Regions from separate parts of the Brevibacillus sp. FSL L8-0520 genome, predicted to be linked through region 2. Evidence: predicted binding sites of a transcription regulator. Region 2 holds the regulator's gene; the other holds the start of a gene.
The links. Region 2 encodes CtsR, which represses protease genes until heat stress. Its sites were predicted from a motif close to ATGGTCAATAAAGGTCAAACA; they were not measured.
Positions count from the first base shown of each region.

Region 1 (15,127 bases), 970 kb from region 2:
ACCGGTTTTTTTCCGGTAGCGGACAGGAGGACATGAAGAACTGGTGTCTATCTGTTTGGAAACGGTTCTCGCAGCTAGAGAAGCCGCCTGTACAAGTGCGCAAGATTGTAGCGTGGGTGGCTGCACTCGAATATCTATACGGTGCGGTAAAAAACCAGAAACATGCGCAATCACAGGCAAAGGTAGCAGAAAAATACGAGCTTTCCCCCTCAACTGTGGCAAAGTGCGTAAAAGCACTGCAAACCCTTGATTTGAAATAGATTCTCATTTTATAATAAGTATAAATAAGAAGTGATTGCAGATTGAGGAGGCAGTGGATATGAGCGACCAAAAAATATACGATGTGATCATCGCCGGTGCAGGCCCCGCGGGGATGACTGCCGCTGTATATACCTCCCGCGCAAACATGAGCACGCTCATGCTGGAACGCGGAATTCCAGGCGGCCAAATGGCCAATACGGAGGAGATTGAAAACTATCCGGGCTTCGGCTCCATTTTGGGACCGGACTTGTCCACAAAAATGTTCGAGCATGCTCAAAAGTTCGGCGCTGAGTATGCATATGGCGAAATCAAGGAAGTAAAAGACGAGGAGCCGTATAAACGAGTCATTACTTCCGACAAGGAGTACCTGGCCAAATCGGTGATCATTGCCACCGGTGCGGAGCATCGCCTGCTGGGCGTTCCGGGAGAAAAAGAACTCTCCGGCCGCGGCGTTTCCTATTGCGCAGTATGTGACGGAGCATTTTTCCGCGGCAAAGAGCTGGTCGTAGTCGGCGGCGGAGACTCTGCTGTCGAGGAAGCCGTATTCTTGACCCGCTTTGCATCCAAGGTGACGATCATTCACCGTCGCGATCAGTTCCGCGCCCAAAAAATCCTGCAAAAACGGGCATTTGACAATGAAAAGATCGAGGTCATCTGGGATACGGTGGTCAAGGAAATTCGCGGCGACGGAAAAGTCCAAAGCGTACTCCTGGAGAACCTGAAAACCGGCGAAGAGCGCGAGTTCCCGACAGATGGCGCATTCATCTACGTAGGGATGGACCCGCTGACGGAGAGCGTTCGCAATCTGGGAATTACCAATGAAGCCGGGTATGTGCTGACAGATGAACGCATGCACACCAAAGTGAAAGGTGTCTTTGCCGCCGGGGATGTGCGCGAGAAGATGCTGCGTCAAGTAGTGACAGCTACTGGTGACGGCTCGATCGCCGCCCAATCGGCCCAGCACTACGTCGAAGAGCTGAACGAACGTCTGGCTGAGCAAAATGTCACAATCTCTTAACCTGCTTGTAACATGAGTGAAATAATTGGGCGGTAAGATGAAGACAATGAATTGACCCCCTTATCTATACGAACCATTTTGCGTGGCTGCCATAGCCACGCCATTTTTTTTCCGCAAGGCATGCACGAACGGCCGGATATCAGCTTCCTGTCTCCACGGGAGCGTTACGAGTCCTAACGGGACGAGTCCTAAAGGGTGCGAAAATGCCAACCGTTATGGTATGCTAAAGTCAGAATCGTAGGAGGCGAGTGGAGTGACAGAAGTGGAAAATGAGAGAGCCGTTAATCTGTTGATCATTACAGGGATGTCTGGCGCGGGGAAAACCGTTGCCGTACAGAGCTTGGAAGATCTGGGGTTCTTTTGTGTCGATAACCTGCCGCCGGTTTTGATCCCCAAGTTTGCGGAGCTGATCAAGCAGTCGGGAGGCAATATTGAGCGTGTCGCCTTGGTAGTTGACCTGCGCGGCCGCGAATTTTTTGTAAACTTGTCGGGAGCCATCGACAGTCTAAATCAAATGGAGGGAATCTCTTTCCATATTCTCTATCTGGATGCAAATGATCAAACATTGGTTTCCAGGTACAAAGAGACGCGTCGACGCCATCCGCTTTCACCCAACGGTTCACCATTGGAAGGAATCCATGCCGAGCGTCGGCTGCTTCAGGAAATGAAGGGGCGAGCCCATCAGATTATTGATACCAGCCAAATGAAGCCGGCACAGTTGCGAGAAAAAATAATTAGCCAGTATACACAGCAAGGTTCTTCCTTGACGATTAACGTCCTGTCTTTCGGATTCAAATACGGCACTCCGATTGATGCCGATCTTATGTTTGACGTACGTTTCCTGCCCAATCCGCATTACGTGGAAGAATTGCGGCCCAAAACCGGGTGTGACCCGGAGGTGGCCGAGTACGTCATGAATCATAAGGAAACGAAAGAGTTTGTCGATAAACTGATTGACTTTTTGGCCTATACGATGCCCCATTACCAACGGGAAGGGAAAAGCCAGCTGGTGATCGGGATCGGCTGCACGGGAGGCAAGCATCGTTCGGTGGCGATCGCGGAGCATTTGGGCGAGGTTTTTGGAAAGGACTACGCGATTCGGGTCAGTCATCGTGACATGGAAAAAAGCAAGTAAGCATAGGATGGCAGGAAAGAAAGAAACGCCATCCGTACTTGAACAGGGCCTTTGTATGTGTATCAGCATATAATGAGGTGACATATGCCGACGAGGAGAATGGGATCGCAGCAGGGCAACCGGCTGCGGGTTGTCGTGATCGGCGGAGGAACGGGACTGTCCGTGTTATTAAGGGGGTTAAAGCACGCACCGGTTCACATTACCGCGATCGTAACCGTCGCTGACGACGGCGGAAGCTCCGGGAGGCTGCGGGAGGAGTTGGATATGCCCCCTCCCGGAGATATCCGTAACGTTTTGACGGCCCTGGCCGATACCGAACCGCTGATGGAAAAGGTCATGCAGTATCGTTTTTCCACAGGTACCGGATTAGCCGGGCATAATTTGGGAAATCTACTTCTGGCAGCGATGAACGAAATTACCGGAGATTTTGTCACAGCGGTTAAGAAGCTGAGCGATGTATTGGCTGTCCGGGGAGAGGTGCTTCCGGCATCGACACAGTCGCTTCGGCTCATGGCGGAAATGGAAGACGGTTCAATCATTGCGGGAGAATCGCAAATTCCATTGACCGGCAAGCAGATCAAGCGGGTCTTTCTGGACCCCGAGGATGCTGTGCCATTGAGTGAAGCGCTGCTGGCCATCGAAGAGGCAGATGCGATCTTGATCGGCCCTGGAAGCCTGTATACGAGCATTTTGCCGAATCTATTGGTGAGAGGCTTGTTCGCCGCTGTAAAGAATTCGACAGCTCCGAAAATGTATATTTGCAATGTCATGACTCAGCCGGGCGAAACAGACGGGTTTTCCGCATCCAAACATGTCGAAGTGCTGTACGATCATGTAGGCGGACCGTTTTTGGATACAGTGATAGTGAACTCTGCTGCCATTCCCGATAAAACCTTGGAAAAATATGCGGAGAAGGGAGCAGCCCCTGTTGCTTGTGATGTAAAGCGCTTACGCCAGTTGGGACTGCATATCGTAGCCAAACCGCTGGTGGCGTTTGAAGAGGGGTATCTGCGTCATGATGCGACCGCCGTCAGCAAGCAGGTCGTCTCGCTGATCAAGCGGAGGCGCCGGACGCAGAAGATTGAGAAGGAGTGAAGGACGATGTCATCATTCGCCGCACAGACGAAAAAGGAACTGACGATGCTGGAGGGACCTGATTGTTGCAGCCGAGCAGAGCTGGCGGCGCTGATTCGGATGAACGGCAGCCTGCAATTCGGTGCAGGGCGTCTGGTACTGGATGTGACCACGGAAAATGCGGCGATTGCCAGACGGATATACACGTTGACGAAAAAAATCTTCAATATTCATGCCGAACTGCTTGTGCGCAAGAAAATGCGGCTGAAAAAGAACAACGTATACATCGTAAGAATCCCCAACAGAGCCAATGATATACTGCAAGAGCTGAGAATTATGGACGAGAGCCTTTCCTTCGTGCGCGGGATATCGCAGGACATTGTGAAGAAGTCTTGCTGCCGCGCTGCGTATTTGCGAGGGGCGTTTTTGGCGGGCGGGTCGGTAAACCACCCGGAGGCATCCAGCTACCATCTGGAGATCTTTACTTCGTACCAGGATTTTTGCGAGGCTTTGACCAAAATGGCCAATCGCTACAAGCTGAACGCGAAGTGCATTGAACGAAAAAAAGGCTACGTCCTCTACATCAAAGAAGGGGAGAAGATCACGGAGTTTCTCAGCCTGATCGGTGCGCATCAGGCACTGTTCTACTTCGAGGACGTGCGGATCGTCAAAGATATGCGCAACTCTGTAAACCGTCTGCACAATTGTGAAATCGCCAACATCAACAAGACGGTAAATGCAGCGGCCAGGCAGATGGAGAACATCCAGCTGATCCAGGAGGAAATGGGGCTGGAAAATCTGCCGAAGCGTTTGCGCGAGGTGGCAGAGCTTCGGTTGATTCATCCGGACATCAACCTGAAAGAGCTGGGAGAAATGATTCCCAGCGGAGTAGTCAGCAAGTCGGGGATCAATCACCGGCTACGAAAAATTAACGAAATCGCTGACAAATTACGAGAAAAACGAAATATTTCCGTGTAGAGACATGGTATACTAGACGGTAATAAGAGATACTGAGCGAGGAGGTTCCACCCATGGTTCAACAGCAGGTTGTGGTCAAGCTGAAAACCGGTTTGCAGGCCCGCCCTGCGGCATTTTTCGTGCAGGAGGCCAACCGGTTTGCATCAGAAGTATTTGTGGAAAAAGAAAACAAGAAGGTAAACGCGAAGAGCATCATGGGGATAATGAGCCTCGCTATCAGTTCGGGTACGGAGATCACGATATCAGCGGAGGGCCCTGATGCGTCTCAAGCGGTTACCAGCCTGACCAATCTGGTAAGCAAGGAAGAATAGCAAAAGAACAAGAGGGAAAGACACTTTCTACGGGAAGGTGTCTTTTTTTGTCCGGATCAGCTGCATGTTTCGACAACGAACAGGGCATTGCTAACTTATATAAAAATGGCTGACAAGGGGGGAGTTTAAGTGAGCACCGAACGCGATACATATACCGAGGGTCGAGACGATTACGACATGGATATTGACCGGATGGTAAACGAGGGGCTTGGCGGAGGACAGGTCACCGATCAGAATGGCCTGATCGAAGAGACCACGACCGAAACCATGACAGGAGCCAGCACAGCTCGCGATGATCGATAAACGGTAAAGGAGCGAAGAGCATGGATGTAAATCGCGCACAGGAAATTATCCGTTCCGAGAGCAAGATCGAGGTACAGTATCAAGGACAATCGGTATGGATCGACGGAGTTGACGAGAAAACGGCGCAGGCCCGCGTCCATACAGAGGGCAACCCGGCGGACAGCAAAACGGTGGACGTCGGTCAATTGGTAGAGAAATAGGCGGACAAGGCAAAAAACCGAGCAGCGCCGGAGAATCTCCTGGCAATTGCTCGGTTTCTTTTTCAAATCCGCTGTTCGAGGTTCAACCGTTTGTTCAGAACATACATGATCGGAGCTCCGACCAGCATGACGACAAATTCGCCAAGCGCAGTGGTGAGCCATGTAAAGTAGAAGGGCAGACCGAACGCCAGGTTCAGTTCAATCGCGATCAGAAACATCGTAATCGTAAAAACAATGGTATTGAATATCATGCGAGCCCAGACGCCTTTGATGAAGCGCATGGAAACAATCGTGACAAGCAGCGCCAGCACAGACTGACCCACTCCAAATACCAGGTCATAGGCGACCATGGGCGAGAAAAACAGATTCGTAAAAAAGACGCCGAGGACAATTCCGTACATGTACTTTTTGTTGAAAACGACGAGATGATTAAACATTTCTGAAACGCGGAATTGTACATTGGTAAAACCAAATGGCTGAATAAGCATCGAGACGGCAATGTACAAAGCCGCCAGGATACCGTTTGCGACAAGCGTTTTTACTTTCATATTCAATTAGCTCCTTAGTTTTTTATCGTGGGATGGTTTCGAACCACGTGGGTATAAAGACACCCAAGTTACTATACTAGCGCTTTACCCCGAGCCCAGTCAACCGTGAAATCTGCCCAGGATGCAGCGGGTAAATCGCAGCCATAAAAAAAGCCGGAGACAAAAAAAGAAACCGAGGCCAAAAGAGAACCCGGGTAAAAAGACCCCTGGCATAGAGAACTCTGGCATAGAGAACCCCCGGTTAAAAAAGAACCCCGCCATCTCTGGCAGGGTCCTACGTAAATCAGCCGAAGCCGGTTATTTTTTTGCGGATGCCTCTGTCGAAATGACCTTGTCAATCAGGCCGTATTCCATCGCATCCTGGGCAGAAAGGAAATTATCGCGATCCGTATCCTTCTGGATGCGCTCCAGAGGTTGGCCAGTGCGCTCGGACAGGATTTGGTTCAGGTGCTCGCGCATTCTGATAATCCGTTTTGCCGCGATCTCGATGTCGCTGGCTTGACCTTGAGCCCCGCCGAGCGGTTGGTGAATCATGACCTCGCTGTTCGGCAAGGCGTAGCGCTTGCCTTTTGTACCAGCGGCCAGCAAGAAGGCGCCCATGGATGCGGCCATCCCGATGCAAATCGTCGATACATCCGGCTTGATAAATTGCATGGTATCGTAAATTGCCATACCGGCGGTGATGGAACCGCCCGGGCTGTTGATGTACAGGGAAATGTCTTTATCCGGGTCTTCCGCTTGCAGGAACAGCATTTGCGCTACGACAATATTAGCTACCGTATCGTTGATAGGAGTACCGAGAAAGATAATGCGATCCTTCAGAAGACGGGAATAAATATCGTAAGCACGCTCTCCGCGGTTGGTCTGTTCAATGACTGTTGGAATCAAATTCATGTGCATTCAGTCTTCCTCCTCTCTTTGTAAGAATATCATACACAAAAGGTCAATAAAGGTCAAACAGATAACTGCACGCCTCTTTCACCATAATTTCCAAAAAACGTGCGGCTAAACATGTCAGGCGAGGAAAGTTTTATTGGCCTGGGCGACAGAGCCGACCAATGCCCCGAAAAACGCGATCCAGACAGGCAGTGCAAACAGCCAGCCTACCAGCGGAATGATCAGCAGGCACTGCAGAGCGACGACACCAAGCAGCTCGGCCAAGAGCGGAGAAACCTTCCACGAAAAGCGCTCGGCTACTCGGATGCCGATCCATGAGCCGACGAATACTTTTGCCGACCAGGACAGGATCAGGAACGTCAGCAGCAGCGCAAGCGAGACAGGGATTCCTATGACCGTGATCAAAAGCAATAGCGACAAAAACGGCATACCCAGGACCAGGCACGCTCCCCAAACAAAGGTGGAGCCTTTTCGTTGATCCAATTGCCGGTAAACACGTGTCAATCCGGCCGGGAACAGGAAGCGGATGGCAAGCCAGAGCAACAGCGTACTCAAAAGGGAGGAAAGCCCGAGCAGAATCGGGAAATAGGAGAATCCTTCATCCGGTTCCTCTACCGGAGCAGGGGAGAAGCGTTCCTCTCCTTTGAGCGTCGCACCTTGGCTGATGACAGCCCGTTGGGGACTGGTATAGACCAAGTCACCGCCGATCACGGCCGGCCCGTCGATATGAATCGTACGACTGTACAGCATGGAGATACCCTCTCCGATGCTCCCCGTAATCCTGACGTTTTCCATGCGGCCGTTTGCTTCCCGCGCGATTTTGCCGTTCAAATCAACACTTGTCGCAAGCGTAAGCAGGTTTTTGCCGATACTGCCGTTCCGGTCAAGAACCAGGGTATGCGACAGATTGGTAACGCTTCCAGCCACCTTCCCGTTTAGGAGCAGCGTGTCTGTCATTGAACGGATGTCGCCGTCGATTTCGCCGGTGACAAGTGTTACGGCTGCAAACGTAAGGAGATCCCCTGTAATTCGTCCATTGACTTGGACATTTTCGCCAAATGCGTACACATCGCCGTCGACAACGCCATCGATGATGATTTTGGTGGCACTGACAGCCAGATCGCCGCGGTGAGCGGTATCAGGGGGCAGGTAGTACCGATCAGAGATGACCCCGCTAAACGCATAAGCGGTAGAGGCCACAATCAGCAAACTTACAAAAAGAATCAGACTAAGCAGCTTTTTCAATTCAATCCACCTCCCGCTTGGACAGTCGCGAATGGGGGAGAGGCGAAAAACGGATATTCAGGATAAGCAGCAGCCCGACCAGTACGAAAAACGGCAAGGGAAGCGCCATGACATACGATGCGGGAGCATGAAAAAATTCGCGGGCGTTGTCGTTGAGCCATAGGGCCGAACTCCAGAAAAGATGGCTTTTCCATGAGGTCCATGCCGGCGCAACCCACTCAAGCCAGATTCGCTGCCAAAACACGAGGTAACAAACAGCGACGGCCAGAATGCTGCCGCCAAGCAGGAGCATGCGCCACAGAAAGCGGCGGCGAGTTCGCTTGTGCAGGATGGCGATTCCATGAATCTGTGCAGAGGTCATGTCGTAGAGCTGGAAAGACATAGGGGGGAGGTCGTCGGAGAAAAAGCGGTCGGCCACGAATTGCCTCTCCGCGACCAGCTGCTCAAGCGAGCTGCCGCAGTGGTGACAACTGTCAACGTGTTTTTGGACGGCTTCTGCTTCTTCGCTAGAGAGTTCACCGTCACTGTACATCATCAAGGTAAGCTCATCAATATGCGGCATCGGACATTCTCCTTTCCTCCCTGTATTTATCCAACTGCTCTTTCAATTGTTTGCGGGCCCGGAACAAGCGGGTCCCGACCGTATTTTTACTCATGCCGACGATGCTTCCTATCTCATCGTAACTCATTTCCTGCACAAATCGGAGAGTCAAAATCAGACGATCCGTTTCGGGCAAGCAATCCAGCAAGGCCGTCAATTCAGAATAGCTTTCTTTTTCCAGCAGAAACAGTTCCGGACTTTTTACGGGACCGGAGGGACGCTTGTGAACATGCTGATGCAGCTGCTCATCCTCAAGCGCAATTTCCCGTCTCTTTCGCAAAAAATCGATGCAGGCATTGGAGGCGATGCGATACAGCCAGGAATGAAAGGGCAGGGTGGGGTCGTATTTGTGTAAATTTTGCGCTACTTTTAACCAAATTTCGTTGTGCAGGTCCTCGGCATCATGATAACTGGAGACCAGTCTTCTGATGATGCTCATGACACGGGGGGTAAATAAATTGACGAGTGCGGGAAAGGCCCGTGACTGTCCTTTGAGAAACTGCTGCACGAGCCGGACCGCTTCTGCATTGGCCCGAGCCAACTCTTGTTCCATGGTTGTATCCCCTCCTCCCCATACTAAATACGAAGACCGGCAGGAAAAATTTCACTGCCGCCCCCCTATTTATTTGCGGTTTAATTATCCACAAGTTGTGGAAAAGCGGGGGAGGTGAGCGAAGCGGATCACCCGTTTTCTTTCGCTGCGGCTTTATCCCCATCTGCTTCCGCCTGTGTATCTTCGTCCTCCTGCAGCTCCACAGCCAGCCGCAACGCTGCTCTCATCTTTCTTCCTTTGATGATCGTGTACTCGTCCACTTGCAGGGATTGCAGGCGGTTGATCGCTTCCGCCAGGGCCTGTTGGTCGTCGTAAGGCTGGATGGTCAGCAGGCATTCTTCATCGCTCGCTTCCTGATATATGAGGTAAAACCGGTCGGCTGACATGCAAAATCCTCCTCATCCACATTATCCACAGATTTATCAACAGGTTGTGCACAAAAACATTTGTTCGCGGTATAGATCAAAGGTTATCCACTGTGAGCGGATGCTCCTGATAGTTTTGGCATGTTTTTGCTGATGTCCGGTAGGTAAATCATGCCAAGGGTTGACGTTTGGCAGGTAAGCAAAATTTCCCGTCCGGGCCCGGGTAGCCTTTTTTGATTATGAAGGCAGCCGCAAAACTGTACTGGGACTTGAGTCTTGTATCGAATATCAATATTTTCGATGAAGTGAACAATATCAATCGATTTTGCCAATCTCTTTATATGTTGCAAATTTTCATATTTATTTTACAATGAGAGAAGGTGACTCATTGTTTGTCCGTAAAGTAAAAGGGGGATTTTCGAATGAAAAAACAGAAAACTATGGCTTTTCTTGCAACTGTAGTAGCGCTTGGTACAGCTCTTGCGGGCTGCGGCGGAGGCAACGCTGGCGGGGGCGGCGGAAATGCCAGCGGAGGCGAGCAGCCGGCTCCGCAATCCGGCGGCAATACCGGCTCTTCCAGCGGCGGCGCTCTGCAAAAAATCGTTATCGCGGCAGTAGGACCAATGTCCGGGCAGTACTCCGACTACGGAAGCACGGCAAAGGCCGGTGCCGAGTACGCACTGAAGCAAAATCAGGAGAAGTTTAAAGCGCTGGGCTTCGACGTCCAGATGCTGACACAGGATGACCAGGCCGATCCGAAGCAAGGCGTGGCCGTAGCCCAAATGTTGATCTCCAATCCGGATGTCCTCGGTGTTGTCGGTCACGTGACGACTGGTGCATCGATTACGGCATCGGCGCAATACGAGCAAGAGAAGCTGGTCATGGTGTCTCCGTCCTCCACAGGTTCCAACCTGACTGACGAGGGCAAGAAGGTCGTTCACCGCATCTGTGCGCGCGACGACCAGCAAGGCTCCAAGGCTGCAATTTACGCGAAAAACCAGTTGGGTGTGAAATCCGCTTATATCGTTCACGATAAACAAGCCTACGGCCAAGGCCTGGCTGATGAAGTGAAAAAGCAATTTGAGAAAGACGGCGTAACCATTGCGGGCTACGAGGGCATCACTGCCGGCGAGAAAGACTACAGCGCCGTGATCAACCAAATCCTCGCCGCGAACCCTGAAATGATCTACTTCGGCGGCTATTACTCCGATGCCGGCATCCTGATCAAGCAAGCTCGTGAAAAAGGCTACAAAGGCGTATTCATGGGCGGCGATGGCTACGACTCTGCTGACCTGGTGAAAATTGCGGGCGCAGACAACGCGAACAACGTAATCTTTACCTCCACTGTAGGCGATCTTTCCGCAACAGAAGAGGGCAAGAAGTGGATCAGCGAATTTGAATCGAGCACAGGCAATAAAGTAGGGATCTTCACTTCCTTTGGCTATGACTCCATGAACGTCATGCTGCATGGACTGGAAGAAGCGATTAAAGCGAACAACGGACAAAAGCCGACTCGCGAGCAAGTCCTGGATGCTGTCCATAAAACAAAAGACTTCCAAGGCCAGTTCGTAAAAGTAACATTCAACGAAAAAGGCGACAACGAATTCGCGTCTGTCTACGTGTACAAATACGAGAACGGTCAAAAGGTATTCGTAGGGGAAGCGAAGTAACGACTGATGGGGAAGGGCCGTACAGGACATACTACGGTTGATTGCGACTACCTTTGAAAGGGGTATCCACATGTCCAACAACCGCAGCACCCAATACGGCAACAATCAGGGACACAGCAGCAAATCGCAAACGTCCCAAAAGCAAACGTCCCAAAAGCAAAAGTCCGAAAAGGACAAAAACCTGAACAGGCAAGACCCGCAGTAGCAGGTCAGGCCTTGAGAGGGAGCATAAGGAAACGCCCTGGAGAGGAGCAATCTCCAGGGCGTTTTTTAGCGGATGCGCTGTTTGCTGGGGAGACGTTTTTCCGGGTGGCCGTAGCCATTGTGCTCCTTGTTCTCCTGAGCATGGGCCTGCGCTTCGTGAACTTTTCCGACGAACTCCTTTGTGCTCATCTTGGTAAAATCCATGCGGCACCTCCCAAAATTGGCATCACGCTTTCTTACTATGGCCCAATTGGTCAGGAAACATTTACGGCTCTCCAGTTAACGCCTATTATGAAAAGCCGACATCCTTGCAGAAAAAGGATGATCGGCTTTGTTTTGTTAGTCCCAAGCGAATGTTTACATAGGACCTACATTGAAGTTGAATGTATAAACAAGCATACCGCTATAGTAAACATCTACCTTGTAGTAGCCTGTGGAAGAGGCAATCACTCGACCCCGGGAGTCGATGCTGATCCCGCCCGGTTTTGACTCGTAGGAGATGTAGTGTGTGTAATTGGGGCCGCTGGGAAGACTATCGTAAATAGGATTTTGATAGAGATCCAGGTTCACATTGACTTCAGTAACGCTTGCCACGCCGACTGCAGCTTGCGATGGGGCGATCAAGGCTTCGGCATTAGCCGCAGCTTGTCCTGCCAAAAGCAAGGGAATGGCCAGCAAACCTGACCTGATAAGGTTCATTTTCTTCATCAAGACCCGCTCCTTTATTTCAAATGAACGAACAATACTGTAAATTCCATATACAAAACGCTTTTCGCTGCAAACGACGCCTATCGAAGTTATTCAGTATTAGTAAGATGACGATGCCCGTTGGAATGCTCAACAGGCGCCAAAATAGATTACGGAGTTTGGATGTACATATAGTGCACATCAGCTCCCCAATTCCAGTTTCCAGATTCGTCTTGGACACCTACTGATACACCAAGCGTTTCATTTCTAGGCAGTGAAACGGGAATTTCGAAGGACTGCGTATTGCTGCTTGTGTTTTGGGGCAGTACACCAGAGCTATAAATACTGCCGTTTTTATCATAGACAAGAACCCAGAATGTACTAAATACGGTGTTGTCATCTGGATCAGATTGGACCCACGTTATTTTTGGCTGCTCATTATAGTAGATGGTCGGGCTGTACTCTTTGTTTGAAGCAGGGGTGGTGATGCTCACGTAAGGCCGGTTATTGCCCTGGGCAGATGCGGTTGCCTCGGTTTTGGCAAAGGAAATGGAAGGTACAAGCGAAGTAATTGCCATTAAAGAGGCTAGCAGCAGAGTGGTTTTCTTCAATTTTTTAAGAACCATAATAAAACATCACTTCTAAATAATGTAAATTCAAAATGAATTGTAAACCTTTGTTTCTCAAAAGCAAATAGGTTTATGGTAAAAAATGTAAAGAAAAAGCCGCACACCCGCCTTCCTAGAACGGCAATCTCTATGACGGCGCATTCGAGCGCAATAAAATTCGGAGGTCGATCGGTATATGACGACTTTATTGAAGGATGAAACGGTGTGCAGCGCGGAGTATAACGAAGTCGAACGTGAGGTTAACAAAGTCGAACAAAGTCGAACGTGAGGCTAACGTTGGGGGAGCCAGTAAAAACGCAGCATCAATCGTAACTCTTTTAGGTGCTTCCGTAGCGGCACTATGTATTAGCGCTGTCCACGGTCGTTTTTGCATAATAAAAGCCTCCGTTTCATGTAACGGAGGCTTGCACATATCAGGAACGAGTACATAACGGGTATGGGGTACACGGTGCAGGGGAACGGTTTTGCCGATTTGCTCGCCAGTCCGTCCGGCAAATCACCGCCAGAATCCCGTCATATCGTCGTTTAAAGTCAGTATGGTACGCCCGAGAGGAGTCGAACCTCCGCACGCGGTTCCGGAGACCGCTGCTCTATCCACTGAGCTACGGGCGCATAATAGGATAACTTAAATTATAAAAGATAAGGCGGACAGATGCAAATGAAAAAATTGCAACCCGGATGTTGGGATGCACGAAGGGGAAATGGTTCCATGTACAAGCTTACAGAGCAGCAGGGGTGGGCCCATACTGCTCTGTCGAGTGTGTGTTATTTTACATCAAAGCGCTTCAAAATATCGTCCAGCAACAGTTCGGCTGACAAAATGCTGCCCCCGATGTTCCACACGACGTCGTTGACTTCAAACACTTTGTTGTTTTTCACGACATTGAGGTTTTTCCAGAGCGGGTCGTTCATCACTTCTTCTCTATATTTGGAGCCTTCTTTCTTTTCTCCATGATCCGATACCCAGTAAAACAGCACATCGCCGTCGGCATCAGCCAGTTGTTCCTTTGCGATCACTTGCATGAATTCATCCTTATCCTGAGAGGCCGGACGGGCAAAGCCCAGCTGGCTCAGCATGACGCCTGCAAAGGTATCCTTCATGTAAAGACGGATTTTCCCTGGCTGAAAGCGGATCAATGATACTTTGGCTTTTGTTTTGTCGCCCAGCTTTGCTTTCGCCTCTTCTACCTTTTTGTCAAAGTCGGCCAGGAGCTTTTCACCGTCGGCTTTTTTGCCAAGGGCTTCGGCATACAGCATGAAGTTGGGCTTCCATTTGCCCGCCAGATCCTCGGAGAATACCGTCGGGGCAATGCCGGACAACTGCGAATATACTTTTTCATGGCGGACCTTGTTGCCCAGGATCAGATCTGGTTTGAGGCTCGCGATCAGTTCGATGTTTGGCTGCGCCTCATCGCCCAGTACGGTTACATCCTGCATTTTGTCTTTAATATGGTCATGCCACGGATTTCCGCGCGGGGACTGCACAGCGCCTACAGGTTTGACACCCAGACCGAGCAGGGCTTCTGTCCCCTCGCTGGTCAGGACAACGACGCGCTCCGGGGTACCTTTGATCTCGGCTTCTCCCATCGCGTGTTTTACTTTCCGGATGTCGCTCTTGGTGTCAGTGGCTGCAGCCTGGTCCTGGCCCTGAGATTGCGCCGGTTGGCTGCCCGTGTTGTTTTGGCCGCCGCTGCAGCCCGTGACCAAAAGCATGAGAGACAATGCTGCTGCGATCAAAAGCTGCCACGATGGCTTGTGAATTGCCGACATGATGAAAACCTCCTGATTGATAGTGATTATCATTGTAGACAACATACTGTATTTGGAAAATAGGTGTCAACAGTTTTTTGATAATAATTATCATTTTCATTGACTAGAAGGTGAAAGGGATACTAAAATGTTACCAATGCAATTGGGGAAAGTAGGGAATACGTGTGCCATTTCTCTTGTCCAGCCGAATCCAAAAATCTGTCGTACTGGTCGCAGCCGTTGCGGTGCTGATCGTGGCCGTCGTTGCGAGTATCTTGCTCGGCCTGCAAAATTTCCGTTTTTCGACGGCGGTGGAGGCCTATGTCAGTTTCAATGGAAGCAATGAGCATTTGATCATCAAAAATGCGCGAGTGCCCCGGGCGATCGTCGCCGCATTTGTCGGGGGGAGTCTGGCGGTAGCGGGGGCTCTTTTGCAGGCACTCACCCGCAATCCGCTTGCCTCCCCCTCTATATTTGGAATCAACTCCGGTGCAGCTTTCATGATCGTGTTGTCCCTGTTTCTCTTCGGTCCCGTGTTTTCGTTTACCGAGCTGATGTGGGTTGGCTTTATCGGAGCAAGCTTGACGGCTGTCATGGTCTACATGCTTGGATCAGCCGGACGGGGAGGGATGTCGCCGGTAAAAGTGACCCTTTCCGGCGCGGCAGTCGCTGCGTTTGCCTCGTCGCTGACATCGCTGC
Region 1 covers NZ_CP150171.1:4,739,349-4,754,475, reverse strand. The annotation lists gene NSQ24_RS23315 (tetratricopeptide repeat protein) at 1-260, shown strand, start outside; gene trxB (thioredoxin-disulfide reductase) at 320-1,279, shown strand; gene rapZ (RNase adapter RapZ) at 1,533-2,414, shown strand; gene NSQ24_RS23300 (YvcK family protein) at 2,499-3,509, shown strand; gene whiA (DNA-binding protein WhiA) at 3,516-4,466, shown strand; gene NSQ24_RS23290 (HPr family phosphocarrier protein) at 4,520-4,777, shown strand; gene NSQ24_RS23285 (hypothetical protein) at 4,907-5,080, shown strand; gene NSQ24_RS23280 (H-type small acid-soluble spore protein) at 5,101-5,280, shown strand; gene NSQ24_RS23275 (QueT transporter family protein) at 5,343-5,828, opposite strand; PreQ1 riboswitch class I at 5,837-5,881, opposite strand; gene clpP (ATP-dependent Clp endopeptidase proteolytic subunit ClpP) at 6,126-6,722, opposite strand; gene NSQ24_RS23265 (polymer-forming cytoskeletal protein) at 6,843-7,970, opposite strand; gene NSQ24_RS23260 (zf-HC2 domain-containing protein) at 7,972-8,532, opposite strand; gene NSQ24_RS23255 (sigma-70 family RNA polymerase sigma factor) at 8,519-9,124, opposite strand; gene NSQ24_RS23250 (hypothetical protein) at 9,253-9,510, opposite strand; gene NSQ24_RS23245 (branched-chain amino acid ABC transporter substrate-binding protein) at 9,912-11,159, shown strand; gene NSQ24_RS23240 (hypothetical protein) at 11,230-11,364, shown strand; gene NSQ24_RS23235 (DUF4023 domain-containing protein) at 11,430-11,567, opposite strand; gene NSQ24_RS23230 (hypothetical protein) at 11,721-12,071, opposite strand; gene NSQ24_RS23225 (hypothetical protein) at 12,221-12,676, opposite strand; tRNA gene NSQ24_RS23220 (tRNA-Arg) at 13,217-13,291, opposite strand; gene NSQ24_RS23215 (iron-siderophore ABC transporter substrate-binding protein) at 13,445-14,440, opposite strand; gene NSQ24_RS23210 (iron ABC transporter permease) at 14,614-15,127, shown strand, end outside.
Region 1: the regulator CtsR is predicted to act here: its motif matches at 6,768-6,788, upstream of clpP (ATP-dependent Clp endopeptidase proteolytic subunit ClpP).

Region 2 (15,127 bases):
AATAAACTAAAAAAACTGATCAACAGTGTGCAACCAGATGCTTTTATTGCGACGCATCCATTTGCCAGTTGCATGCTCTCCGTACTAAAAGGCCGAAACGATTGGAGAGAACCGATCTATACCATTATCACGGATTATACGATTCATCCATCATGGATTAATCATCACATTAACTATTACTTTATCGCTCATGAACAGCTGTACTATCTGGTGGACATTTATCGGCACAACCATGCCCAGTTCATTCCGATGGGCATACCCATCATGCGCAAATATAGCCAGCCTCTGGAGAAGGATAAGGTTCGGGAAAAACTCCAGGTACCCTCCGATCACTTGAGCATCATATTGTCAGGCGGGGGATTGGGCCTTGGATCAATGGAACAAGTTCTTGCCGGTCTGGAGCATATTGATATGCCAATAACCGCGTTTATCCTGACAGGGACGAATGACAAGCTGTATCGCAAGGTAACCGAGAATACGTATCGGCACAATGTGATACCGCTGCGCTTTGTCAACAACTTCCATGAGTATCTGGAGATTGCCGACCTGATTGTAACCAAATCAGGCGGCTTGACCTCGGCTGAGGTTATGAGCAAGCAGGTTCCCATGATTATTTACAACCCGCTCCCAGGACAGGAGGAGCGAAACAGCCATTTCTTGTTAAACAATGGATGTGCCGTTCACGCCCATGTATCCGAGCAGCTGATCTACTTTATTCACGAGATGCTCCATGATCCCACGAAGGTGGAATACATGAAGAGGATGGCTCAAAAAATAGCAAAACCGAAAGCGGCACAAAATATCGCTGAGTTTATCCGCAACGACATGCAAAGCTCGGCGGGAGAAGAAGGATAGGAGGACATCATGAGCATTCCCTGTGCAGTTCTTTTTGACATGGACGGTACGCTGCTGCAAACAGAGCGGCTCTCCACACCCGCATTCCAGAAGACATTTGAGGAGCTGCGAGAGAAAGGGCTCTGGAACGGAGCCACCCCCGATGAGCAGGAACTGACCAATGTATTGGGGATGACGATCGAACAACTGTGGGAGAAACTGCTTCCAGGAGCAAGCGAAGAGATCAAGAAAGTAGCAGACAAGCTGATGCTGAAGAATGAACTGATCTTGTTGAAACAAGGGATTGCGGACTTGTACCCGGGAGTTCGCGAGGTCTTGCAGGAGCTGCATGCCAACGGAACAGCACTTTTTGTCGCCAGCAACGGGTTGGAGCGCTATATCGACGAGATTTGCGAGCACTTCGGGATCAAACCATTGTTTACTGATCTTTACTCGGCTGGACGTTTTGGCACCCGATCCAAAAAGGACCTCGTGGCCAAGCTGCTTCAGGATTATCAGGTAAAACAAGCGGTCATGGTCGGGGATCGGCACTCCGATGTGGAGGCGGGGCTGGCTAACGGGTTAAAAACGATCGGGTGTGACTTCGGATTCGCCAAGCCAGGCGAGCTCGATGGTGCTGATGTGATCATTACCCGATTTACCGATCTTTTGGCGCATATACCTTATCAGCAGCACACATAAAAATAGACGATTTGCCGGTCAATGAAAAAGCGCAATCCTTATAGCCATTCCAGAGGGATGGCTTTTTCGTTTTGGTTTCAACTCCGTCCATTTTGCCAACACTAGAAAGTGTCTCACCCTCTTGCAAACCCCAAAAAAACGCATTATAATTAAAGTCAAAGATAGTCAAAGTCAATAATCAAAGAGCAAACACTGTGAACAGGAGGCGACTAATGCGTAACATCTCGGACATCATAGAGCAGCATTTAAAGCGAATTTTAACGGAAAGTCCAGACGGCTCTATCGAGATCCAGCGTAGCGAGCTTGCCGACATCTTTCAGTGTGTGCCTTCTCAAATCAATTACGTCATCAATACCCGATTTACTGTAGAAAAGGGATACGTCGTCGAAAGCAAGCGTGGCGGCGGAGGCTACATCCGGATTCGAAAGGTACAGATTGTCAGCAAAGCCAAACTGCAGGAGCTGCTCACTGAAGAGCTGATTGGCGAAAGCATCACGCAAGGTGTCGGTTATGCGATCATCGACCGCCTTTTGGAGGAAAAGTTGGTCAGTCAACGGGAGGCGGCTCTCATGAAGATCGCTACTTCGCGCAGTGTGCTTTTAGTGGATGCTGAATTGAGAGACCGTTTACGGGCTACCATGTTAAAGCAGATGATCGCCACGATTTTATTGCGGTAACCAATGCATTGGCAGGAGGGACGATAGGATGAACTGTGAAGAATGCGGCAAACGACAGGCTACGCTTCATCTGACCAAGATCGTCAACGGTGAAAAAACCGAATACCATATTTGCGAGCAATGTGCCCAGGAAAAAGGAGACGTCTTTCCCGGTTTTCATAACTTCAGCATCCATAATCTCCTTTCCGGCCTGCTCCATTTCGATCCGGCACAGAAAAAAACACAGGACACTCCGGCAAACAAAGCGCTGCGCTGCGAGACCTGCGGACTGACATACGCCCAATTCAGCAAGAGCGGCCGCTTTGGCTGCAGCGACTGCTACACGTTTTTGGGTGACCGCCTGGATCCGCTCTTCCGACGGATTCACGGGAATACGCAGCACATCGGCAAGGTTCCGGAACGTACCGGCGGCCAACTGAAGCGGCGCAAGGAGCTGGAGCAACTGAAACAAGCGCTTCAACGGCATATCGCCAGCGAAGAGTTTGAAAAAGCTGCGGAAATTCGCGACCGCATCAAGGCACTTGAACAAAAGCTGGGTCAATCGTAAACAGGGGAGGTGAGGAACATGTCCCAACAACAGTTTATGCAAAACCCTTGGAGCAACTGGATGAAGGGCGAGGGCCCTGATTCCGACATCGTCATCAGTACAAGGCTTCGGATCGCACGGAACCTTCGCCAGCATCCCTTCCCGCTTTTGGCTACTGACTCGCAGGCAGAGGAAGTGGTTCGCAAGGTGACAGAAGTGAGCGAGACCGAGGCGATGAAAAAGCTCGGACCACTCGAGCTCATCCAGATGGAACAGGTAAATCCGCTGGAAAAGCGCGTCCTCGTCGAGAAACACCTGATCAGCCCTCATTTGGCAGAAGAATCTCGAAAGGGAGCCGTGCTGTTAAGCAATGACGAATCGATCAGCATCATGGTAAACGAAGAAGACCACATTCGCATCCAGGTGCTGATGCCAGGCTTCCAACTCCAGCAGGCGTGGGATATGGGAACAAAAATCGACGACATTTTTGAAAAACATGTAAACTACGCATTCGATGAAAACAGAGGCTTTTTGACGAGCTGCCCGACCAATGTGGGAACAGGGATACGGGCATCGGTGATGCTTCACTTGCCGGCGCTCGTGATGACACAGCAGATCAACCGGATATTGCAGGCGATCAATCAAGTCGGATTGGTCGTGAGGGGCATCTACGGAGAGGGCAGCGAAGCGCTGGGCAACTTGTTCCAGCTCTCCAACCAGGTGACGCTCGGGATGTCCGAGTCGGATATCCTCTCCAACCTGTACGGTGTGGCAAGGCAGATCATTGAGCAGGAGCGAGTGGCTCGCCGGTACCTGGTTGAACACTCCAGAATCACTTTGGAGGACCGGATTCTCCGGTCGTACGGCATTCTTCAGTACGCCCGGACGGTTGAATCCAAGGAAGCAGCCCAAAGGCTTTCCGATGTCAGATTGGGGATTGATCTGGGGATTGTGAAAAACATTTCCCATCTCGTCTTAAATGAATTGCTCGTGACGACTCAGCCGGGCTTCCTGCAGCATCACGCAGGTCAAAAGCTGTCGCCCGACCAGCGGGACGAACGCAGAGCAAGGCTGATTCGGGAGAAACTGTCTGCTCGACAGTAAACAAGAATTTTCGCTGTCCATCATCGCTGTTATACGCAAAAATATAAGGAAACAACGCATAGAATATAAAGATGGTTACTGGAGGTGCAGAAGATATGATGTTTGGACGTTTTACCGAACGCGCGCAAAAAGTGTTGGCACTCGCCTTGGAAGAGGCCGTTAGATTGGGTCATAAGGATATCGGAACAGAGCATGTGCTGCTCGGTCTCATTCGTGAAGGAGAGGGGATTGCAGCCAAGGCGTTGCAGTCGCTCGGACTTGGTCTCGATAAAATTCAAAGTGAAGTAGAATCCTTGATTGGCCGCGGGACTGAGCAAGCGGGCGGAAACTATACCCCAAACTACACACCCCGTGCCAAAAAAGTGATTGAGCTTTCCATGGACGAAGCCCGAAAGCTGGGGCACACGTATGTGGGCACCGAGCATATCCTGCTTGGGTTGATTCGTGAAGGAGAAGGCATTGCCGCACGAATCATGAACAATCTGGGTGTAAGCCTGAACAAAGCCCGCCAACAAGTCCTGCAGCTTTTGGGAAGCTCGGAAATGATGAATTCCCACCAGCCGTCAGGCAGCAATCCTGCGGCCAATACGCCGACCCTGGACAGTCTGGCAAGAGACTTGACCGCAATCGCCCGTGATGGCGGACTTGATCCGGTGATCGGACGCCAAAAAGAGATTGAGCGAGTGATCCAGGTGTTGAGCCGCCGCACCAAGAACAACCCCGTGTTGATCGGGGAGCCTGGTGTCGGGAAGACGGCAATTGCCGAAGGACTTGCGCAAAAGATCATCAACAACGAAATCCCTGAAACGCTTCGCGACAAGCGCGTGATGACGCTGGACATGGGGACAGTCGTCGCCGGCACCAAGTATCGCGGGGAATTTGAAGACCGCCTGAAAAAAATCATGGATGAGATTCGTCAGGCCGGAAATATCATTCTCTTTATCGACGAGCTGCACACCTTGATCGGTGCAGGCGGAGCAGAGGGTGCGATTGATGCATCCAACATTTTGAAGCCAGCTCTGGCACGCGGTGAGCTTCAGTGTGTCGGCGCAACCACGCTGGATGAATACCGAAAGTATATTGAAAAGGACGCAGCCCTCGAGCGCCGTTTCCAGCCGATTCAGGTCGATCAGCCGAACACAGAGGACGCGATCAAAATCCTGCATGGCTTGCGTGATCGCTATGAGGCGCATCACCGTGTGAAAATTACCGATGAAGCGATTGAACAGGCGGTAAAACTGTCTGACCGTTACATTACAGACCGCTTCCTGCCGGACAAAGCAATTGACTTGATCGACGAAGCGGCGTCCAAAGTACGTCTCCAATCCTTTACTGTTCCGCCTAATCTGAAGGAACTGGAAGGGCGTCTGGAAGAAGTGCGCAAGGAAAAGGACGCGGCTGTCCAGTCTCAGGAGTTCGAAGAAGCAGCGTCTCTGCGCGACAAGGAGCAGAAGCTGCGCGAAGAACTGGAAAAAACGAAGAAGGACTGGAAAGAGCGTCAGGGCCAACTGAACATGGAGGTCACTCCTGAAGATATCGCCCACGTAGTGGCCAACTGGACCGGAATCCCGGTCGTCAAGCTGAAAGAAGAAGAGACAGAGCGCCTCTTGAAAATGGAAGAAATTCTGCATGATCGAGTGATCGGGCAGGATGAGGCAGTCAAATCGGTTGCTCGCGCCGTCCGCCGTGCTCGTGCCGGCTTGAAAGACCCGAAACGTCCGATCGGCTCCTTCATCTTCCTTGGCCCTACAGGGGTAGGGAAAACGGAATTGGCCCGGGCGGTTGCCGAGACGCTGTTTGGCGACGAGGACGCGATGATTCGGGTCGACATGTCGGAGTACATGGAGAAACATTCCACGGCGCGTCTGGTCGGAGCTCCTCCGGGATATGTCGGTTACGATGAAGGCGGTCAACTGACAGAGAAGGTCCGCCGCAAACCGTATTCCGTCATCCTTTTGGACGAAATTGAAAAGGCGCATCCGGATGTCTTCAACATTCTCCTGCAGGTGCTGGACGATGGACGCCTGACCGACTCCAAAGGCAGAACCGTTGATTTCCGCAACACGGTTGTGATTATGACATCCAACGTCGGAGCCAACCTGATCAAGAAAAACACAACGCTCGGCTTCACCGCCGGCAATGAAACAGAGAAGAAATACCAGGACATGAAAGACAAGGTCATGGAAGAACTGAAGAAAAGCTTCCGCCCCGAGTTCCTGAACCGGATTGACGAAGTCATCGTCTTCCACTCGCTGGAGCAGGAGCATATCGAGCAGATTGTTTCCTTGATGACCGAAGATCTTCGCAAGCGTCTGAGAGAGCAGGAGATCGATTTCCAACTTACCGATGCTGCCAAGAAAGTGCTGGCCAAGGAGGGCTTCGATCCCGCTTACGGGGCAAGGCCGCTGCGCCGCGCTATCCAGCGCAACATCGAAGACAGATTGTCCGAAGAACTTTTGAAAGGCAGCATCAGCAAAGGCGACACTGTTTCGATAGATGCTGAAGATGAAAAGCTTGTAGTAAAACGTCTGGAGAAAACAACCTCATAACCAGAGGTTTAGGCAAACGTTTAGAAAGGGTACCTCCTCAATATACAGGAGGTATTCTTTTTTTGTTTTCATCATGTATGATAATCGTATAGAGGAGAATCCCAAAACGAGGTACAAACTATGTCCAAGTATAAAACGAAATACGCGTGTCAAGAATGTGGCTATGAATCGCCCAAATGGATGGGGAAATGTCCTGGATGCAACAATTGGAATACGATGGTGGAAGAGGTTGCGGTAAAGACCGCCTCCCGTCATGAGAGTTTGCGTGGCGGACAGCGGCAAACAGCAGCCCTTCCGCTGACAGAGGTGGCCGGCGAAGAAGAGCCGCGGATGGATACAACGATAGGTGAATTAAACCGGGTTCTGGGCGGAGGGCTCGTTCCCGGCTCAATGGTTCTGGTCGGCGGAGACCCGGGGATCGGGAAGTCTACCTTGCTGTTGCAAACGTCGTTCGCGCTTGCACACGGGGGAATAAAGGTCTTGTACGTATCCGGCGAGGAGTCCGCCAAGCAAATCAAATTGCGTGCCGATCGGCTCGGAATGAGCACGCCGCCGATGTATGTGCTTGCAGAAAACGATTTGGAGCTCATTGAGCAGCACATTGCCCAGGTCGATCCCCAGGTCCTGATCATCGACTCGATTCAGACTGTCTTCCATCCCGCTGTCCAATCAGCGGCGGGGAGTGTCGCACAGGTAAGGGAAACAACCTCTCAACTGATGCGAATCGCCAAAGGAAAAGGAATCGCGACATTTATCGTCGGTCACGTGACGAAGGAAGGCGCGATTGCCGGGCCCCGCATGCTGGAGCATATGGTGGATGCGGTCTTGTACTTTGAAGGGGAACGGCATAATACGTTCCGCATTTTGCGAGCAGTAAAAAACCGCTTTGGCTCGACGAATGAAATCGGCATCTTTGAGATGAAAGAAAAGGGGCTGGAGGAAGTTGGAAACCCTTCGGAAATATTTTTGGCAGAACGTCCGGTCGGCGTCGCTGGCTCGACTGTAGTGGCCAGCATGGAGGGAACCAGGCCGGTTCTGGTAGAGCTTCAGGCGCTGGTTGCACCGACCAGCTTTGTGACCCCGCGTCGGATGGCTACCGGCGTGGATCACCAGCGAGTCGGCATGATCATGGCAGTGCTTGAGAAGCGCATGGGTCTCATGCTGCAAAATCAGGATGCCTATGTCAACGTGGCTGGCGGTGTCCGTTTGGATGAGCCCGCTGTCGATTTGGCGATAGCTGTCAGCATTGCCAGCAGCTTTCGCGATCACGCGACCAATCCCCATGATGTCGTGATCGGGGAAGTGGGATTAACGGGTGAAGTCCGCGGCGTGTCCCGGATTGAACAGCGGATTCGCGAAGCGCACAAGCTAGGATTCAAACGGGTGATCATCCCGTCCAAAAATATCCGCGGTCTTGACGTTCCATCGGACATCGAGGTAGTCGGTGTAAGCAATATTTCGGAAGCATTAAGCGAAGTGCTAAGGGGGTAGGGGCACCTGTATGCTTGATACAAACAAAAGAGAACCTGTCTACAGCGATGTGCTTCGTCTTGTTGCTCCCGGAACCCCGCTCCGAGAGGGATTGGAAAACGTGCTGCGGGCCAAAACCGGCGGTTTGATCGTTGTCGGATTCGGTCCGGATATGAAGAACATTGTCGACGGGGGGTTTTCCATTAATTGCGACTTCACTCCGGCACATTTATATGAATTGGCCAAGATGGACGGGGCGATCATAGTTAGTGAGGATGCAAAAAAAATCTTGTATGCCAATACCCAGTTGTTTCCTCCCGCTGCGATCCCTTCGAGTGAAACAGGGACCCGCCATCGAACGGCGCAAAGAACAGCACTGCACACAAACTATCTGGTCATCGCCATTTCCCAGCGCCGCAACGTCATTACCTTGTACCAAGGTCCATTCCGCTATGTCCTGAACGAGATCAGCGTGATTCTGGCCAAGGCCAACCAAGCGATTTCCACGCTGGAAAAGTACAAGGCTGTACTCGATCAGACCCTAACCAACCTCGGAGCGCTGGAGTTCGAAGAGCTGGTGACGCTCCATGAGGTAACCTCTGTGCTGCAGAGAATCGAAATGGTGCTGCGCATTAAAGCAGAGATCACCAAATATATATACGAATTAGGGACGGAAGGCCGGCTTGTCACCATGCAGCTGGAGGAATTGGTCGGCAATATCGAAGAAGAAGCGCACATGCTGATCCGCGATTACGCCAAAAATCCTGCCGTGCAGCCAGAGCAAGTCTTGAAGGAGATGAAAAAGCTCTCAGCAGAAGAGGTGCTCGAAATGGGGGCTTTTTTACGGATTCTCGGTTATTCGGCCAACCCGAACATGCTGGAAGAGTCTCTCTCGCCCCGCGGGTATCGGATCCTGCACAAAATTCCTCGCCTTCCCATTTCAATCATCTCAAATCTCGTTGAGCATTTTCACAATTTGCCCCGAATCATGATGGCAACGATCGAAGAACTGGACGAGGTTGACGGCATTGGAGAGGTTCGCGCACGGGCGATCAAAGACGGACTGAAGAGAATTCAAGAACAGGTGTTCATTGACAGACACATTTGAGTTAGAATAGGATAGAGACATTATTGTTTTGATATTGCCAAAGGATTACAAAGCAAGGGCTGGCAGAATTGCCATACCCGTTTCTCCTTTGCGCAGGAAACCAGGAGGTAGTCTATGTTCGTTAAATCGTTACCGAACATGCTAACCGTGAGCAATTTGTTCTTGGGTATCGTAGCCATCATTCTCGCCTTTCAGGGCAACCAATATGTGGAGTATGCTGCGATTACGGTAATTATTGGTATGTTGATGGATGGTCTGGATGGACGCGTGGCTCGCATGCTGAATGCACAGAGCGAATTTGGCAAAGAATTGGATTCTCTTTCCGACGTGATTACATTTGGAGTGGCCCCGGCTTTTATCATGTACGTGGTGGCCCTGCAAGATCTCAATTTGATCGGCATTTTCGTGACAGCCGTTTTCCCGATCTGCGGTGCTTTGCGACTGGCCCGTTTTAACGTACAAGCAGGTGTGCCAGGCTATTTTATCGGGTTGCCGATTACGGCTGCAGGCGGGGTGTTGGCTACGCTTGCGCTGTACCATCATGTGTTTAATGTAGCGTTGCTCGCGGTCAGCATGCTGCTGCTCGCTTTTCTGATGGTATCCAACATCAAGTACCCCAACTTCAAAAAAGTGGGGATTCCCAAAGCAGCGTATTGGATCACACCCATTATCGTTGCGATCGTAGTCGTTTTCGCGGTCAAATACCCGCAGCAGTTCCCGAAAATTGTCTTCTTGCCATTGGCATTTTACGCACTTTACGGGATAAAAAAAAACGTTGACCTACTTCTGAAAAAATTGCGAAAAGAAAAGAAGGAAGAAAACGAATCGCTGCCATTTGAATAACCGCGCGCAAAAAACCCGCTCTATGGAAGCGGGTTTTTTCTGTGAGCACGCAACTTTTTTGTTGTTTCATTCGTAATACCAAATGGGAGCTTTATGAAAGGTTAAATACACCAAGGGTATGTAACCGCTCCGATTCCTTTTGGATGACATCTTCGAGCCGGATATCAGTAATATTGCATAGCGCAGTGAGATAAAAGAGATTTTTGCCCAGTTCAGCGGTAACTACGTCACGGCAATGCTCGCACAAAGGGCCGGAAAAATGTGTGTCCAGCAGTGTCTGGTTATCCTGCAGGCTTTTTTGGGGATCGTAGGTTTGCTTTCTGGCCACTACTTCGACACAGCCGCATTCGGTGATGGCTTTGGTGAGTGAACGGTTGATGCGGGCTGTGCTTTCTTGAACTTTGGACATAACGTCCAGAACGCTGCGATGTCTGATCAGCAGCTCCGAAACTTGGGATTGAAAGTCGTCCACGTTTCGCTTTTCCATATGATTCACCTCTGCTTTAGGCTGCTACCATCTTCAGAATTTTTATTCAATGCATTACTGTCATTATAAGAAGGGAATCCGGCTGCTGTCAATTTGAAACCGAGGGAAACGGAAGTTCTCCATTGACGTTAAATTGCCATGTATGTTAAAATTTTTGGCTATTTGACACTAGAATTTAACTTTTGTTATAGTGAGGGAAAGTCTCGCAGCATATTCGTTAGCATTATGTTTTTGATAAGCAGGGTTTTTCAGCAAAGCTTCTGTCTATATTAATATCAAGGAGGTGAAAGCATGGTTCGCCGATTAGGGAAAATTTGTTTTATACTTGTCGGAGGAGGTTTGGGCTTCAAGTTTGGTCCTGATCTTTTTAACCTCTTGAACACGCTTTTAAATTTTGGTGACTTTAAGTACACAAGCTACATCGGAGCTGTTTTGGGAGCCGTGCTGTTCTTCTTCTTCGCCAACTGGTTTGTCGATTACACATTGAGAATCGTCCGCTGGGGTGAAGAGACGCTGTTAAAATTGCCGATCGTGGATGTCATGTTTGGAGCTTTGGGGTTGATTATTGGTCTTATCGTTGCCTTTTTATTATTTCTCCAGCTCAGCAACATCCCGATACCGGTAGTCAGCGATTTGCTGCCGCTGATGGTTTCCGCATTACTCGGCTATCTCGGCTTTCAGGTGGGATTCCGCAAGCGCGACGAGATCATGTCCGTCTTTTCCATCGGGCGCAAGGACAAGTCCAAGAAGGAAAGTGGCGGGTCTCCGTCCAACGTGGAGTACAAGATCCTGGATACAAGCGTGATTATTGACGGACGAATCGCCGACATTTGCCGGACCGGCTTTCTCGAGGGCGTACTCGTTATCCCCGGTTTTGTGCTGGAGGAGCTGCAGCATATCGCAGATTCTTCCGATGTACTGAAAAGAAACCGCGGACGTCGCGGTCTGGACATTCTAAACAAGATTCAAAAGGAAATGAAGGTAAAGGTTCAGATCTACGAGGGAGACTTTGAAGAAGTTTCGGAAGTGGACAGCAAGCTGATCAAGCTGGCGAAGGTGATGAACGGCAAAGTCGTCACCAATGATTTCAACCTGAACAAGGTGTGCGAGCTGCAGGGAGTGGCTGTCCTGAATATCAACGATCTGGCCAATGCAGTAAAACCGGTGGTGCTCCCGGGCGAAGAGCTGACTGTGCAAGTCATCAAGGACGGCAAGGAGCATGGCCAGGGAGTGGCTTATCTCGACGATGGCACGATGATCGTCGTTGAGGGCGGCCGCGACTACATCGGGCACGATCTGGAAGTGCTCGTAACCAGCGTATTGCAAACATCGGCTGGAAGGATGATCTTCGCCAAGCCGAAGCTTTTGGAAAAAGCGTTGTAAGGGATGAAGCGAAGGGGAGGGATGCAGCCTCCCTTTTCGAACATCCAGAGCAGAGAGACTGGAGAGGAAGTAACGTGGAAACGGGAGTCGTAATCGTTGCGGCTGGTTCCGGGAAGCGCATGGGAGCAGAACGTAACAAGCTTTGGCTGCCGCTTGGCGGTGAGCCGATCTTGACTCGTACGGTACGCCTGTTCACCAGCCATCCCGAAATCGGGGAAATTGTACTGGTGGTAAGCGCACAGGATCATGAAGAGGTACTGAAGTGGAAGCGCCAGGAGAAGCTGAAGCTGACCGTTGTGCTTGGCGGAGCCGAAAGGCAGGACAGCGTCAGAAACGGCTTGGCTGCTCTTTCCTCAGACTGCTCGTACGTGCTGGTACACGATGCTGCCCGTCCTTTCGTAACTCGTGAACAAATCAGCGAGATGATTCGGCAGGTGCGGCGTGATCGGGCTTCGATCATGGCCGTTCCCGTCAAGGATACCATCAAAGTGGTAGGGGCTGACGGAGTAGTCCAGTCGACCCCGGCACGCGAGAGCTTGTGGGCGGTCCAAACCCCACAAGCTTTTCTCGTTTCCTTGTTGCGAGAGGCGCATGAAGCGGCATTGCAGGCAGGCAAGACAGGTACCGACGACGCGATGCTGGTCGAATGGCTGGGGCATACCGTCAGTGTTGTCCGGGGAAGTTACGAAAACATCAAGATCACCACGCCGGATGATCTGTGGTTTGGAGAAGAAATCTTGCGGAGAAGAAAGGGAGAGGGATTATGAGAATCGGACAAGGCTTTGATGTACATCAATTAGTGGAGGGACGTCCCTGCATTATTGGCGGAGTAACGATCCCGTATGAAAAAGGGCTGCTCGGCCACTCGGACGCTGATGTCCTGCTGCACGCGATCAGCGACGCATTGCTCGGGGCGATTGGCGAGGGCGATATCGGCCGTCACTTTCCCGATACGGACCCTGCCTTTAAAGATGCCGACAGCGTCAAGCTGATGGAGCATGTGTGGGAGCTGGTTAAACAAAAGGGATACCGTCTGGGCAACCTCGACGCTACGATCATTGCGCAGGCTCCCAAAATGGCCCCTTATATTCCGCAGATGCGCGAGCTGATTGCCAGAGTGCTTGAAGCAGAGGATTTGTCGCAGGTTAACGTAAAGGCCACCACCTCGGAAAAATTGGGCTTTACCGGACGAGGAGAGGGAATTGCTGCCCAAGCCGCCTGCTTGCTTGTCAAGTAATGCGGACTGGGTGTAAGATTAACCCGTAGATACGAAGTGACAGAAGGAAGCGATTATTGCTTCACGAAAGGATGGCGCAATCATGGCTAAAGAAATCCGCACACGGTATGCTCCAAGTCCGACTGGACATTTACATATTGGCGGTGCGCGCACTGCACTTTTCAACTATTTGTTCGCCAAGCATCACGGAGGCTCTTTCATCGTTCGGATCGAGGATACGGATCAGACCCGGAACGTAGAAAACGCCGACGAAGAACAGATGAAAAATCTGAAGTGGCTGGGCATCACCTGGGAAGAGGGGACGGACATCGGCGGCCCGTACGGACCTTACCGCCAGATGGATCGTCTCGACATTTACCGCAAGTACATCGATCAGCTGCTGGCTGAAGGGAAAGCGTACTACTGTTACGCGACCAAGGAAGAGCTCGATGCGGAGCGTGAGGAACAGATCGCCCGTGGAGAAACGCCGCGCATCCTGGAGAAGCATCGCCATGTTACACCGGAACAGCGTGAACAGTACGAAAGGGAGGGCCGCACCCCATCCATCCACTTTATGGTGCCGGATGACAAACAGTACGTGGTCAACGATTTGATTCGCGGGCAGGTTACGTTTGATTCCAAAGAGATGGGCGACTTTGTCATCTGTCGACCGGACGGGATCCCGACTTACAATTTTGCTGTTGTCATTGACGACTACCTGATGAAGATCAGTCACGTCTTCCGCGGGGAGGAGCATCTGTCCAATACGCCTCGCCAGCTGATGATTTACGAAGCGTTTGGCTGGGAGCCGCCTCAGTTTGGCCATCTGGCGCTGATCCTCAATCAGGAAGGCAAAAAGATGTCCAAGCGCGACGAGAGCATCATCCAGTTTATTGAACAGTATCGCGAGCTCGGTTTCCTGCCGGACGCGATCGTCAACTTCCTGGTGCTGCTCGGCTGGTCTCCAGGCGGAGAAGAAGAGATCTTCTCGCTGGACGAGCTGATCAAGCTGTTCTCGGAAGAGCGCGTGAGCAAATCGCCGGCAGTGTTCGACTCCACGAAAATGAACTGGATGAACAACTTCTACATCAAACGTCAATCGGTTGATCTGATTACGGAGATGTGCATTCCTCATTTGCAAAAAGCCGGCTTTATCGATGAGGAACTGAGCGAGGAGAAAAAGGCGTGGGTACGCAGCATCGTCGCCCTCTATCAGGAGCAGATGTCGTACTGTGCGCAGATTGTGCCGCTGGCCGCTCTTTTCTTCCTCGAAGAAGTGGTGTACGATGAAGAGGCAAGAGCTGTACTCAAGGAACCGCAATTGCCGGAGGTATTGACTTCCTTTGCCAAACACCTTGAGGCGGCTGCTGAATATAATGCAGATACGATCAAGGCCATTTTGAAAGACGTGCAGAAAGAAACAGGCCATAAAGGAAAGGCTCTGTTCATGCCGGTCCGCGTTGCGGCCACCGGTCAGGCGCATGGCCGCGATCTGGCGGAAACGCTCTATCTGCTGGGACAACAGACCGTGCTTGAGCGTGTAAAGCGCGTATTGGCAAACGGCGAGTAAGGAAATGAATACTGCAAGGGCGGACGTTTTTGATCGCCTGATGCAATATAGCTATGACCAGGAGAGTACTGCAGCAAGTCTCGTCCAAAGAGAGGATGGAAAGGTGAGAGCCGTCCGGCGAGACCTGTCAGGAAATGCACCTGTGAGCTGTGACCCCGAACCCGGCGTCTATCTGTATTGACAAGACCGGCAGTAGGGCAATCGGTGGCCCGCCGTTATCGGGAAAGAGCGAGATTTGCCGTGTTCGTTCATTTTGACGGACAATTGGCGATCTAAGCAGAGTGGAACCGCGGTTCAACCCGTCTCTGCCTCCTTCTGATTCGAAGGCGGCAGAGGCGTTTTTGTTTTTCTACAATCATTTTTTTCAGCAATCATTTTTGGAGAGGTAAACGAAGCAGGAGGTGAAACCCTGTGCTTTCACAGATGAGGGATGACATTCAGGCAGTATTTGAGCGTGATCCGGCAGCACGCAGCACATTCGAAGTGGTGTTGACGTATTCCGGACTTCATGCGATATGGGGACATCGCATTGCCCATAAGTGCTGGAAAGCCGGTTGGTTTACGCTTGCGCGGGCTATTTCGCAGTTTTTCCGCTTCATCACCGGAATCGAGATTCATCCAGGGGCCAAGATCGGCAACCGGCTGTTTATTGACCACG
Region 2 covers NZ_CP150171.1:302,580-317,706, forward strand. The annotation lists gene NSQ24_RS01740 (glycosyltransferase) at 1-855, shown strand, start outside; gene NSQ24_RS01745 (HAD-IA family hydrolase) at 865-1,536, shown strand; gene NSQ24_RS01750 (CtsR family transcriptional regulator) at 1,749-2,213, shown strand; gene NSQ24_RS01755 (UvrB/UvrC motif-containing protein) at 2,242-2,760, shown strand; gene NSQ24_RS01760 (protein arginine kinase) at 2,779-3,843, shown strand; gene NSQ24_RS01765 (ATP-dependent Clp protease ATP-binding subunit) at 3,939-6,392, shown strand; gene radA (DNA repair protein RadA) at 6,513-7,883, shown strand; gene disA (DNA integrity scanning diadenylate cyclase DisA) at 7,894-8,970, shown strand; gene pssA (CDP-diacylglycerol--serine O-phosphatidyltransferase) at 9,085-9,813, shown strand; gene NSQ24_RS01785 (DUF1573 domain-containing protein) at 9,905-10,300, opposite strand; gene NSQ24_RS01790 (PIN/TRAM domain-containing protein) at 10,592-11,683, shown strand; gene ispD (2-C-methyl-D-erythritol 4-phosphate cytidylyltransferase) at 11,758-12,450, shown strand; gene ispF (2-C-methyl-D-erythritol 2,4-cyclodiphosphate synthase) at 12,447-12,920, shown strand; gene gltX (glutamate--tRNA ligase) at 13,003-14,469, shown strand; gene cysE (serine O-acetyltransferase) at 14,881-15,127, shown strand, end outside.